DNA from 3 places in the Streptomyces sp. BHT-5-2 genome. Region 1 is predicted to be linked to each of the others. Evidence: riboswitches for the same ligand, from Rfam matches in the RefSeq annotation. Region 1 holds a riboswitch; each other region holds the start of a gene.

The links. Region 1 has a riboswitch for cyclic di-AMP ahead of K2224_RS03215 (transglycosylase family protein). Riboswitches for the same ligand answer to the same signal wherever they lie in the genome.
Region 2: it holds a riboswitch for cyclic di-AMP, as region 1 does, so the genes downstream of both, K2224_RS35020 (M23 family metallopeptidase) here and K2224_RS03215 (transglycosylase family protein) in region 1, are expected to answer to the same signal.
Region 3: it holds a riboswitch for cyclic di-AMP, as region 1 does, so the genes downstream of both, K2224_RS10085 (C40 family peptidase) here and K2224_RS03215 (transglycosylase family protein) in region 1, are expected to answer to the same signal.

Annotation. Positions count from the first base shown of each region.
Region 1 covers NZ_CP081496.1:770,516-773,781, forward strand. The annotation lists gene eno (phosphopyruvate hydratase) at 1-434, opposite strand, end outside; gene K2224_RS03215 (transglycosylase family protein) at 674-1,345, opposite strand; cyclic di-AMP (ydaO/yuaA leader) riboswitch at 1,353-1,522, opposite strand; gene K2224_RS03220 (transglycosylase family protein) at 1,782-2,876, opposite strand; gene K2224_RS03225 (cytochrome P450) at 3,134-3,266, opposite strand, start outside.
Region 2 covers NZ_CP081497.1:1,620,635-1,623,900, forward strand. The annotation lists gene K2224_RS35010 (pitrilysin family protein) at 1-144, shown strand, start outside; gene K2224_RS35015 (pitrilysin family protein) at 183-1,565, shown strand; cyclic di-AMP (ydaO/yuaA leader) riboswitch at 1,865-2,021, shown strand; gene K2224_RS35020 (M23 family metallopeptidase) at 2,034-2,813, shown strand; gene K2224_RS35025 (GntR family transcriptional regulator) at 3,054-3,266, shown strand, end outside.
Region 3 covers NZ_CP081496.1:2,270,050-2,273,315, reverse strand. The annotation lists gene pcrA (DNA helicase PcrA) at 1-1,317, opposite strand, end outside; cyclic di-AMP (ydaO/yuaA leader) riboswitch at 1,566-1,736, shown strand; gene K2224_RS10085 (C40 family peptidase) at 1,744-2,877, shown strand; gene K2224_RS10080 (hypothetical protein) at 3,075-3,266, opposite strand, start outside.

The DNA.
Region 1 (3,266 bases):
TAGCGGAACAGCGGCAGGTCGCTGGCCTCGGAGGCGGCGTGCGCGACGGCGAGGGAGACGCCGAGGATGGCGTTGGCGCCCAGCGAGCCCTTGTTGTCGGTGGCGTCCAGGTCGAACATCGCCTGGTCGATCAGCCGCTGCTCGGTCGCGTCGTAGCCGACCAGCTCCGGGCCGATCTGCTCGATGACGGCGAGGACGGCCTTCTCCACGCCCTTGCCGAGGTAGCGGTTGGGGTCGCCGTCCCGCAGCTCGACGGCCTCGAAGGCGCCGGTGGAGGCACCCGACGGCACGGCGGCACGGCCGGTGCTGCCGTCGTCGAGGCCGACCTCGACCTCGACCGTGGGATTACCTCGCGAGTCGAGAATTTCGCGGGCTACGACGACGTCGATGGACGGCACGTTGTCTCCTTCATGGGTGTCTGGAGTTCTCGGCATGAGCCTAACGGCCCTGGCGTGATCCGCTCGCCCGTGGCCCGCTCCGTGGGACGAAAAACCCCAACAAGCGCGTCGAAAGCCCAGTTCACGGGAGGTTTCCGCGCAATGTTCGCTATGCGGGGAACGCTGCGCCGGGCCGCCGGCCGGGCCCGGGAACGGAGAAGCCCCGCCGTGGCGCGCTCGGGGGTACGCGCCGCGGCGGGGCAGCTCTCGCGGGTCTCTCAGGTGGCCGGTACGGCTCAGACGCTGAGCTTCTGACCCGGGAAGATCAGGTTGGGGTTGCCGCCGACGACGGACTTGTTGGCGGCGTAGAGCGCCTTCCAGTTGGTGCCGTGCGCCTTGGCGATCTTGGCGAGGGTGTCGCCGGCCTTGACGGTGTAGGTGTCGCCGGAGCGGTGCTGCGGGGCCGGCTGGGCCTTCTCGACCTTCTCGCGGGCCGGGGCGGACTTCTTGGTGGTGCCCTGGCTCTTCTTGGTGGTCTCGGTGCCCTGGCTCTTCTTGGCGGTGGAGCCGGAGGTGTCGAGGTCGGGGGACGGGCCGCCCGCGGTGAGGCCGCCGGCGGGGGCGCAGGTCCAGGCGCCCGGGCCCTGCATGGCGAGCAGCTTCTCGGCGACGGCGATCTGCTGGGACTTGGTGGCCAGGTCGGCGCGGGCCGCGTACTTGGTACCGCCGGCGGCGGCCCAGCTGGAGTTCGAGAACTGCAGGCCACCGTAGTAGCCGTTGCCGGTGTTGATCGACCAGTTGCCGCCGGACTCGCACTGGGCGACCTTGTCCCAGGTGGCGACCGAGGCGGCGGAGGCGGAGGTGGCGCCCATCAGCGGGACGGCCACGGCGGCGCCGGCGACACCGGCCAGGGTGGCGACGCGGACGGCCTTGGAGCTGCGGCGGTGCTTGCCCTTGTTGATCAGCATCGTGCGTTCGTTTCCTCACCGACGCCTACGAGGTGAGCTGTCGGGTTCGGGCCGTGTGAGCTGCCCGGCCGCGTGTGCTGCACACGCGACTTCACCCCAAGCCGGTCGACCCGTTCTCACGGGCGGGGCCGGCACTTACCTTGGGTCCCCCGCTCCTGCCTTCGGCGCTTGCGCGTCGTCGACTCCGACCGCCGGCAGGACTCGGCGTGCGATCGAAGGGCCCGCTTTGGCGAGCGGTCCTGACCGTAAGCAGTAACCCTGTTGGTGTTCAAACCCCATCTTCTGAACCAAGTTGACCGTTTTTGATCAATGCACGGACTGTTTCCGCAGGTAGACCCCGTTATGGGAGCGGGGGGCGGGGTGCACCCCGCCCCCCGCAACGAGAGCCATATCTCACTTTTACGAAACGGCGGGAAATCCGGCGAACTGCCGGTAACTACCCCTGCTTCCGCCCGAGATCGAGCAGCTGGCCCGGGTGGATCAGATCGGCGTCGGAGCCGATGACGCCCTGGTTGCGGTGGTAGAGCGCGGGCCAGCCGCCCGGCAGGTCATGGCTCGAGGCGATCGCTGACAGGTTGTCACCCGGGCGAACGCGGTAGCTGCCGGCGTCCGCCGGGGGCGTCCGGTGCGTCTGCCCGCCGCGCGAGGCGTGCCGGCCGCTGCCGCCGTCCCGGGAGTCCCCGTCGTCCGCACCGTCGCCCGGCGCACCGCGGTGCTTGCCGGTGGCGGGAGGCAGGGAGGGGCTGTCGGGGCCGTCGGTGTCGGTGGGACCGGTGGGGTCGGCGGAGTCCGAGGGGGACGGGGAGGCGGGGTCCGTGGGGTGCGCCGGGTGCCGCGTCGGCTGCTGCGCCGGGTCCGTGGGATCGGACGAGCCCGATGGGTCGGCCGGGGCGGACGGGTCGTCGGACGGGGAGGCCGACGGCGTACCGGGGGCCGGGTCCGACGGCGACGCGGAGCCGGAGGGGCTCGGGGTCCCGGAGTCGGACGGGGACGCCGAGTCGGACGGCGAGGGGGCGGCGGAGGACGAGCCGGACGGGTCCGGTGTGGCCGACGGGTCGGCCGGGGCACCGGAGTCGCCGTCGGACGGCCCGGGGGTCGGGGTGCCCGGGCCCGCGCCGTCCGCGTCCCCCTTCGTGCCGGAGTGGCGGCCGTCGGAGCCGCCGTGCGTCGGGCGCGGCGACGGGCGGCTGGTGGCGCCCGGGTCCACGCTGGGCGCGGGGCCGCCCTTGGTCAGTCCGGCGTGCAGCGCGCAGCTGGGGAACGCGTCCGGGCCGCGGTCGTGGAGTATCGCCTCGGCCACGGCTATCTGCTGGGCGCGGCTGGCGAGGTCGGGGCGGGAGGCGTAGGCGGAGCCGCCGTAGTCGTCCCACATCTCCTGGGTGAGCTGGAGGCCGCCGTAGAAGCCGTTGCCGGTGGCGGCGCTCCAGACCCCGCCGCTCTCGCACTGTGCGACGCGGTCCCAGGTCGAGGCGTCGGCGGCGTGCGCACCGCCCGCGGTGAACAGCGGCAGGGCCAGGCCCGCGCCGGTCACTCCGGCCGTGACAAAGATGGCCGGTGCCTGTCGGGGGCGACGGTGCCGACCGTTCCCGGAACGCATGCGGTTGCCTTTCGAGCGGCGGTTGAGTTGTCGGATCGGCGGTGGCGAGGGGTGCCGTGCGGCGACCCCGGGACCGCCCCCGATCGTCGGAGGAAAGGTAGCCGGGGTCACCGGCAGTCACAAGCCGGTGTAGCGGAGATCACGCAATGGTCACGTATGTGACGAAGTGTCAATTCCGGGGCCGCCGCTGGTCAGACCCCCGCCCGGGGCGGCTCGACGGTGAACTCGACCGGCAGGGTGCGCAGTCCGCGCATGATGAGCCCGCCGCGCCAGCGCAAATCGTCAGGTTCCGCCGCAAGTCGGAGGTCCGGGAGGCGGGTCAGC
Region 2 (3,266 bases), on a different replicon from region 1:
CAGCGCGTCCTGGAGATCAGCCCGCTGGAGGTGCAGGCGGTCGCCAAGGCCCGGCTGCGCCCCGACAACCGCGCCGTGCTCGTCTACGAGCCCACCGCGAACACCGACGCCGCCGGCACCGAGGAAGAGGAGGCGGCCAAGTGACCGACGCCACCACCCCCGCAGACGCCCCCGTGAGCACCATGGAGTTCCACCCGCAGCCCCGGGGCGGCGCTCCCAAGCCGTGGGCCTTCCCCGCGCCCGAGCGCAGCCGGCTGGCGAACGGTCTGACCCTGCTGACCAGCCACCGCCCCGGCCAGCAGGTCGTCGCGGTGGAGATCAACCTCGTCGCGCCCCTGGAGGCCGAGCCCGAGGGCCTCGACGGCGTCGCCACGATCATGGCCCGCGCGCTGTCCGAGGGCACCGACAAGCACACCGCCGAGGAGTTCGCCGCCGAGCTGGAGCGCTGCGGCGCCACCCTGGACGCGCACGCCGACCACCCCGGTGTACGGGTCGCCCTGGAGGTCCCCGCCTCCCGGTTGCCGCGCGCCCTCGGCCTGCTCGCCGACGCGCTGCGCGCCCCGGCCTTCCCGGACAGCGAGATCGAGCGGCTGGTCCGCAACCGCCTCGACGAGATCCCGCACGAGCTGGCCAACCCGGCCCGGCGCGCCGCGATGGCGCTCTCCAAGGAGCTGTTCCCGGCCACCTCACGGATGTCGCGGCCCCGTCAGGGCACCGAGGAGACGGTCGCCCGGATCGACGCGACCGCCGTCCGCGCCTTCTACGACGCCCATGTCCGCCCCGCCACCGGCACCGCCGTCGTCGTCGGCGACTTCACCGGCGTCGACCTGGCCGCGGCGCTGGCCGACACCCTCGGCGCCTGGACGGGCTCCACCGCCGAACCGCGGCAGCCCTCCCCGGTGGTCGCCGACGACACCGGCCGCGTGGTGATCGTCGACCGTCCCGGTGCCGTCCAGACGCAACTGCTCATCGGGCGGATCGGTGCCGACCGGCACGACCAGGTATGGCCCGCCCAGGTGCTCGGCACGTACTGCCTGGGCGGCACCCTCACCTCCCGTCTGGACCGGGTGCTGCGCGAGGAGAAGGGCTACACCTACGGGGTGCGCTCCTTCGGGCAGGTACTGCGCTCCAGCGCCCCGTCCTCCCCGGAGGGGGCCACCGGCGCCGCCCTGCTCGCCATCAGCGGGTCGGTGGACACCGCGTCCACCGGGCCGGCGCTCCAGGACCTGTGGACGGTGCTGCGGACCCTCGCGGCGGAGGGGCTGACGGACGCCGAGCGCGACGTGGCGGTGCAGAACCTCGTCGGTGTCGCACCGCTGAAGTACGAGACCGCCGCCGCGGTCGCCGGCACGCTGGCCGACCAGGTGGAGCAGCAGCTCCCGGACGACTACCAGGCGCAGTTGTACGTCCGGCTCGCGGAGACCGGCACCGTCGAGGCGACCGCCGCGGTCGTCAACGCCTTCCCGGTGGACCGGCTGGTGACGGTCCTGGTGGGTGACGCGGCGCAGATCGCCGAGCCCGTCAAGGCGTTGGGCATCGGCGAGGTGACGGTCGTCAGCAGCTGACCCCCGGTGTGACGGGCCCTCACCCGACGGCCCGTCATCTGTCGACAAAGCGGCTCCCGTGGCGGGCACTTGCCACGGGAGCCGCTTCGCGTGCACGCCATGTCACCCTGTGCCCGCGGCGGGAACGGCCGGTGGGAACCGTGCTGCGCGGACGGTCGAGGATGCCCGGCCGGTTGTGCCGGTTGCCCGATTCGCGTGTGGCGTGGCGCACAAAAATCCGGTTCTGTTTGCCGATCGAAAGTTGTCCCGATTAGCGTCGGTCCGGCTGTTCGTCACAACTCCGCCACACCAGTGGCACCGGACAGCCATCGCCGAGTCCCCGTACGGCGCGAGCCAGGGGAGCCGGGGACCCACATGTCCCTTGGGGTGAATCGGGCGCCTCCCCGGAGGAACCCGTAGGAGACCTTCCTGCTCCGAACCCGTCAGCTAACCCGGTAGGCGAGAGGGAAGGAAAGGACCAGCCGCCACATGGCGTTCACCCGTGCCACCGGGAAGCACCGCCGCGCGAGCCGTACCGCTCGCACCACCCGCAACCTCGCCGGCATAGCCACCCTGGCCGCCTCCGGTGTCGTCGCCTCCGTGGCGTCGCCCGCGCTGGCCGCCACGGACGAGCCCGCTCTCCACGACACCGGCCTCCGGCAGGCCGTCGTGATGGGTGACGAACTCGCCGTCCGGATCGAGGCCCAGGCGGACGCGCAGCAGGCCGCTGCCGAGGCCGCGGCGGCCAAGGCGAAGGCCGAAGCCGAGGCCGCCCGGCGGGCCGAGGCGGCGAAGAAGAAGGCCGACGAGGAGCGCGCGGCCAAGGTGCGCGCCGCCCGCGAGGCCGAGCGCAAGCGCCTCAACACCTTCGTCGCTCCGGTGACCGGCTCCTACGTCTCCACCGCCTACAAGGCGTCCAGCGGCCTGTGGTCCTCGGGCAGCCACACCGGCATCGACTTCCACGCCGCCTACGGCACTTCCGTTCACGCGGTCGGTTCGGGCACCGTCGTCGAGGCCGGCTGGGGCGGCGCGTACGGCAACAACGTCGTGATCAAGATGAACGACGGTACGTACACCCAATACGGTCACCTTTCGTCGATCGGGGTGACGGTCGGACAGACGGTCACCCCCGGGCAGCAGATCGCCCTCTCCGGCAACACCGGCAACACCACCGGTCCGCACCTCCACTTCGAGGCGCGGACCGGTCCCGACTACGGCTCGGACATCGACCCGGTCGCCTACCTCCGCGCGCACGGCGTCACCGTCTGACCCACCCGGACCCCGCCGCAGCACCGTCCCCCGGAGCCCCGTCCCGCCACACCGGCAGGCCGGGGCTCCGTCGTCTCCCGGAAAAGGCCGGCACGGGGGCGTGTACCGACTCCCACGCATCGGCCGAAAAGCTTCGGTGAATTCACGAGATCCCGAGGGAGAATTCCCAACGGTCGAATAAAGTCAGGGAATGTCGCCGCAGGGGCGGCGGTCCCGGTGATTACGGCGGAGGCACTGACGATGCGAGGCCATATTTCCGCGCATGCGGTGTGCACGGCGATTCGCGACGATATCGTCGCCGGTGCACTGGCGCCGGGCAGCCGACTGATCGAGGACATTCTCGCCGCGCGGTACGGCGTATCCAGGGTCCCGGTGCGGGAAGCGCTGCGCACCCTCCAGTCCGAGGGCTTCGTCACCACCCGCCATCACGCGGGCGCCTGCGTCGCCGAACTC
Region 3 (3,266 bases), 1.5 Mb from region 1:
CCGGATGAAGATCTCCTCGAAGACCCGGGACTGGGCGTTGGTGCGGTAGAAGACCGCGACGTCGCCGGCCTTGGCGTCGCCGGCGTCGGTGAGCCGGTCGATCTCGTCGGCGACGAACTGGGCCTCGTCGTGCTCGGTGTCGGCGACATAGCCGGTGATCCTGGGGCCGGCGCCGGCGTCCGTCCAGAGGTTCTTGGGGCGGCGGTTCTCGTTGCGCTCGATGACGGCGTTGGCGGCGGAGAGGATCGTCTGCGAGGAGCGGTAGTTCTGCTCCAGGAGGATCGTGGTGGCGTCCGGGTAGTCCTCCTCGAACTGGAGGATGTTGCGGATCGTGGCGCCGCGGAAGGCGTAGATCGACTGGTCGGCGTCACCGACGACGCACAGCTCGGCGGCGGGCGCCTCGGCTGTGCCGGGGCCGACGAGCTCGCGGACGAGGGTGTACTGGGCGTGGTTGGTGTCCTGGTACTCGTCGACGAGGACGTGGCGGAAGCGACGGCGGTAGTGCTCGGCGACGTCCGGGAACGCCTGGAGCAGGTGGACCGTCGTCATGATGATGTCGTCGAAGTCCAGGGCGTTGGCCTCGCGCAGCCGGGCCTGGTACATCGCGTACGCCTGGGCCAGGGTCTTCTCGAAGCCGTCGGCGGCCGTCCCGGCGAAGGTCTCCTCGTCGATGAGCTCGTTCTTGAGGTTGGAGATCTTCGCGCTGAAGGACTTGGGCGGGAAGCGCTTGGGGTCCAGATCGAGATCGCGGCAGACCAGGGCCATCAGGCGCTTGGAGTCGGCCGCGTCGTAGATCGAGAAGGAGGACGTGAAGCCGAGCTTCTTGGACTCGCGGCGCAGGATCCGCACGCAGGCGCTGTGGAAGGTGGAGACCCACATCGCGTGCGCGCGCGGGCCGACCAGCTGCTCGACCCGCTCCTTCATCTCGCCCGCGGCCTTGTTGGTGAAGGTGATCGCGAGGATCTGGCCGGGGTGGACGTGGCGCTCGGCGAGCAGGTGGGCGATCCGGTGGGTGAGCACCCGGGTCTTGCCGGAGCCGGCGCCGGCGACGATCAGCAGCGGGCCGCCGCTGTGGACCACGGCGGCCTTCTGCTGGTCGTTGAGCCCCTCCAGGAGCGCCGCCGGGTCGATGGCCGGGCGGGCGGCGCCGTCGCGGTAGTACGGCTCCCTGGGCGCGGGCGCGTCGAACCTCCCGCCGAAGAGGTCGGCGGGGATCTCCTCCGGGGCCGGGCCGTGCTCGTCCTCGGGCGGCGGCGGGGGCTCCTCGTCCGCGGGGCCGAGGTCCGCCAGGAAGCTGTCGTCAAAGAGGCTGCTCATCGCCCACCGAGTTTAGGCCGCCGCACTGACACGTGGTTGCGGAGTGGCGGATTGGCCGGTACCGCACGGAGGGGTCGCCGTCGTGTGCGGTGGTGCGCAAACCTGGGGCCGCTCACATTCTGGTCACAAAAAGGTTTCGGGCATATCGAACACCAGCCTTCACAGGAGCCACACGAGTTGGCTACGGTCTCGCTCGGGCAGCCCGCCGTCCCAGCGGACGACAGCGTTCGCACGGGCCGCCCCCGCCGAGTCCGGACCTGCCGTCAGGCACCCGGAGCCGGGGACCCGACACGCACCACCGGGGTGAATCGACCGGTGCGACCGTCGCCAGGCGGGCGCACGGGTCGTAGGGCAAGCCTTCCGTCAGCACACCGCCCGAACCCGACAGCTAACCCGGTAGGCGGTCCACGGAAGGAGTCGCCGGCCTTGGCGTCCCACCGCAAGCCGCGCACCCCCATACTCGCCACACCCGGCGGCCGTCGTACGGCGGCCGGGCTCACCACCGCCGCCCTGGCCTCGGTCACGCTGCTCTCGCAGACCGCGAACGCCGCCCCCAAGGCGCCGCAGCCGACCATCGAGGAGGTCAAGCAGAAGGTCGACGACCTCTACCAGCAGGCGGAGGTGGCCACCCAGAAGTACAACGCCGCCAAGGAGAAGGCGGACGGCCAGCAGCGCACCGTGAACCGCCTGCTCGACGAGGCCGCCCGGCGCGCGGACAAGATGAACGAGTCCCGGCGCCGCCTGGGCGCGTTCGCCTCGGCGCAGTACCAGACCGGCGGGATCAGCCCGACCGCCCAGCTGATGCTGGCCAAGGACCCGCAGCAGTTCGTCGACCGCAACCACCTGATGGAGCAGCTCACCGGGCGGCAGAAGCAGGCGATCACGGACTACGAGGAGCAGGCCGCGGCCGCCGCCCGCCAGCGGGCGGAGGCGACCCACAGCCTGGAGGGCCTCCAGGAGTCGCAGGCGTCTCTGAAGGAGAGCAAGCGAAACGTTCAGGCCAAGCTGGCCGAGGCCCGGGAGCTGCTGTCCCGGCTGACCGCCCAGGAGAAGGCGCGGCTTGCCGAGTTGGAGCGGCAGAAGGAGGCCGAGGCCCAGCGCAAGGCCGCCGAGCAGGCCCGCAAGGAGGCCCAGCAGCGCCAGCAGCAGCCCGGCGGCAGCGGCTCCGGACAGGGCTCCGGCGGCGGCACGTCCGACAGCGGCTCGTACTCCACCAAGGCCGGCAAGGCGCTCGCCTTCGCCCGCGCCCAGATCGGCAAACCGTACGTCTGGGGCGCGACCGGACCCAGCTCCTACGACTGTTCGGGGCTGACGCAGGCCGCGTGGCGGGCCGCCGGGGTCGACCTGCCGCGTACGACCTGGGACCAGGTCAAGGTCGGCACCCGGGTCACCAGCAGCGATCTCCAACCCGGCGACCTGGTGTTCTTCTTCAACGACATCAGCCACGTCGGGATGTACATCGGCGGCGGCGAGATGATCCACGCCCCGCACCCGGGCGCCAGCGTCCGGGTCGAGTCGATCTACGGCATGCCGATCTACGGCAGCGTCCGGCCCGGATAACCGACATACGGGCGCGCACCCCGCGTCCTTGACGGCCCCCGCCTCCGCGGCCCTGCACGCCACCCCCCTCACACCCCGCCACACGCCACCGCGCGGTCATCCGCCGCCTCCGCCTCCGGATTTCGGAGCGGGAGCGGGATGACCGCGCGGTGAGCCGTCGGTACGGCGGTGTGGCCTGTGGCCCGTGACCCGTGGGCTCAGGTCCAGAGCACCGCGAGAAAGATGTTGAACATGGTGAGCCCGCCGACCGCGCCGAAGAGCGGCTTGGGGAGCTTCTCCTCGTCGCGCTTGACGTAGACCAGCGCCAGGATCACCACCAGGACGGCCATCTTGATGCCGATCTTGATGTTGTTGATCGAGTTGCCCTGCATCTGGTTCAGGCCGACCAG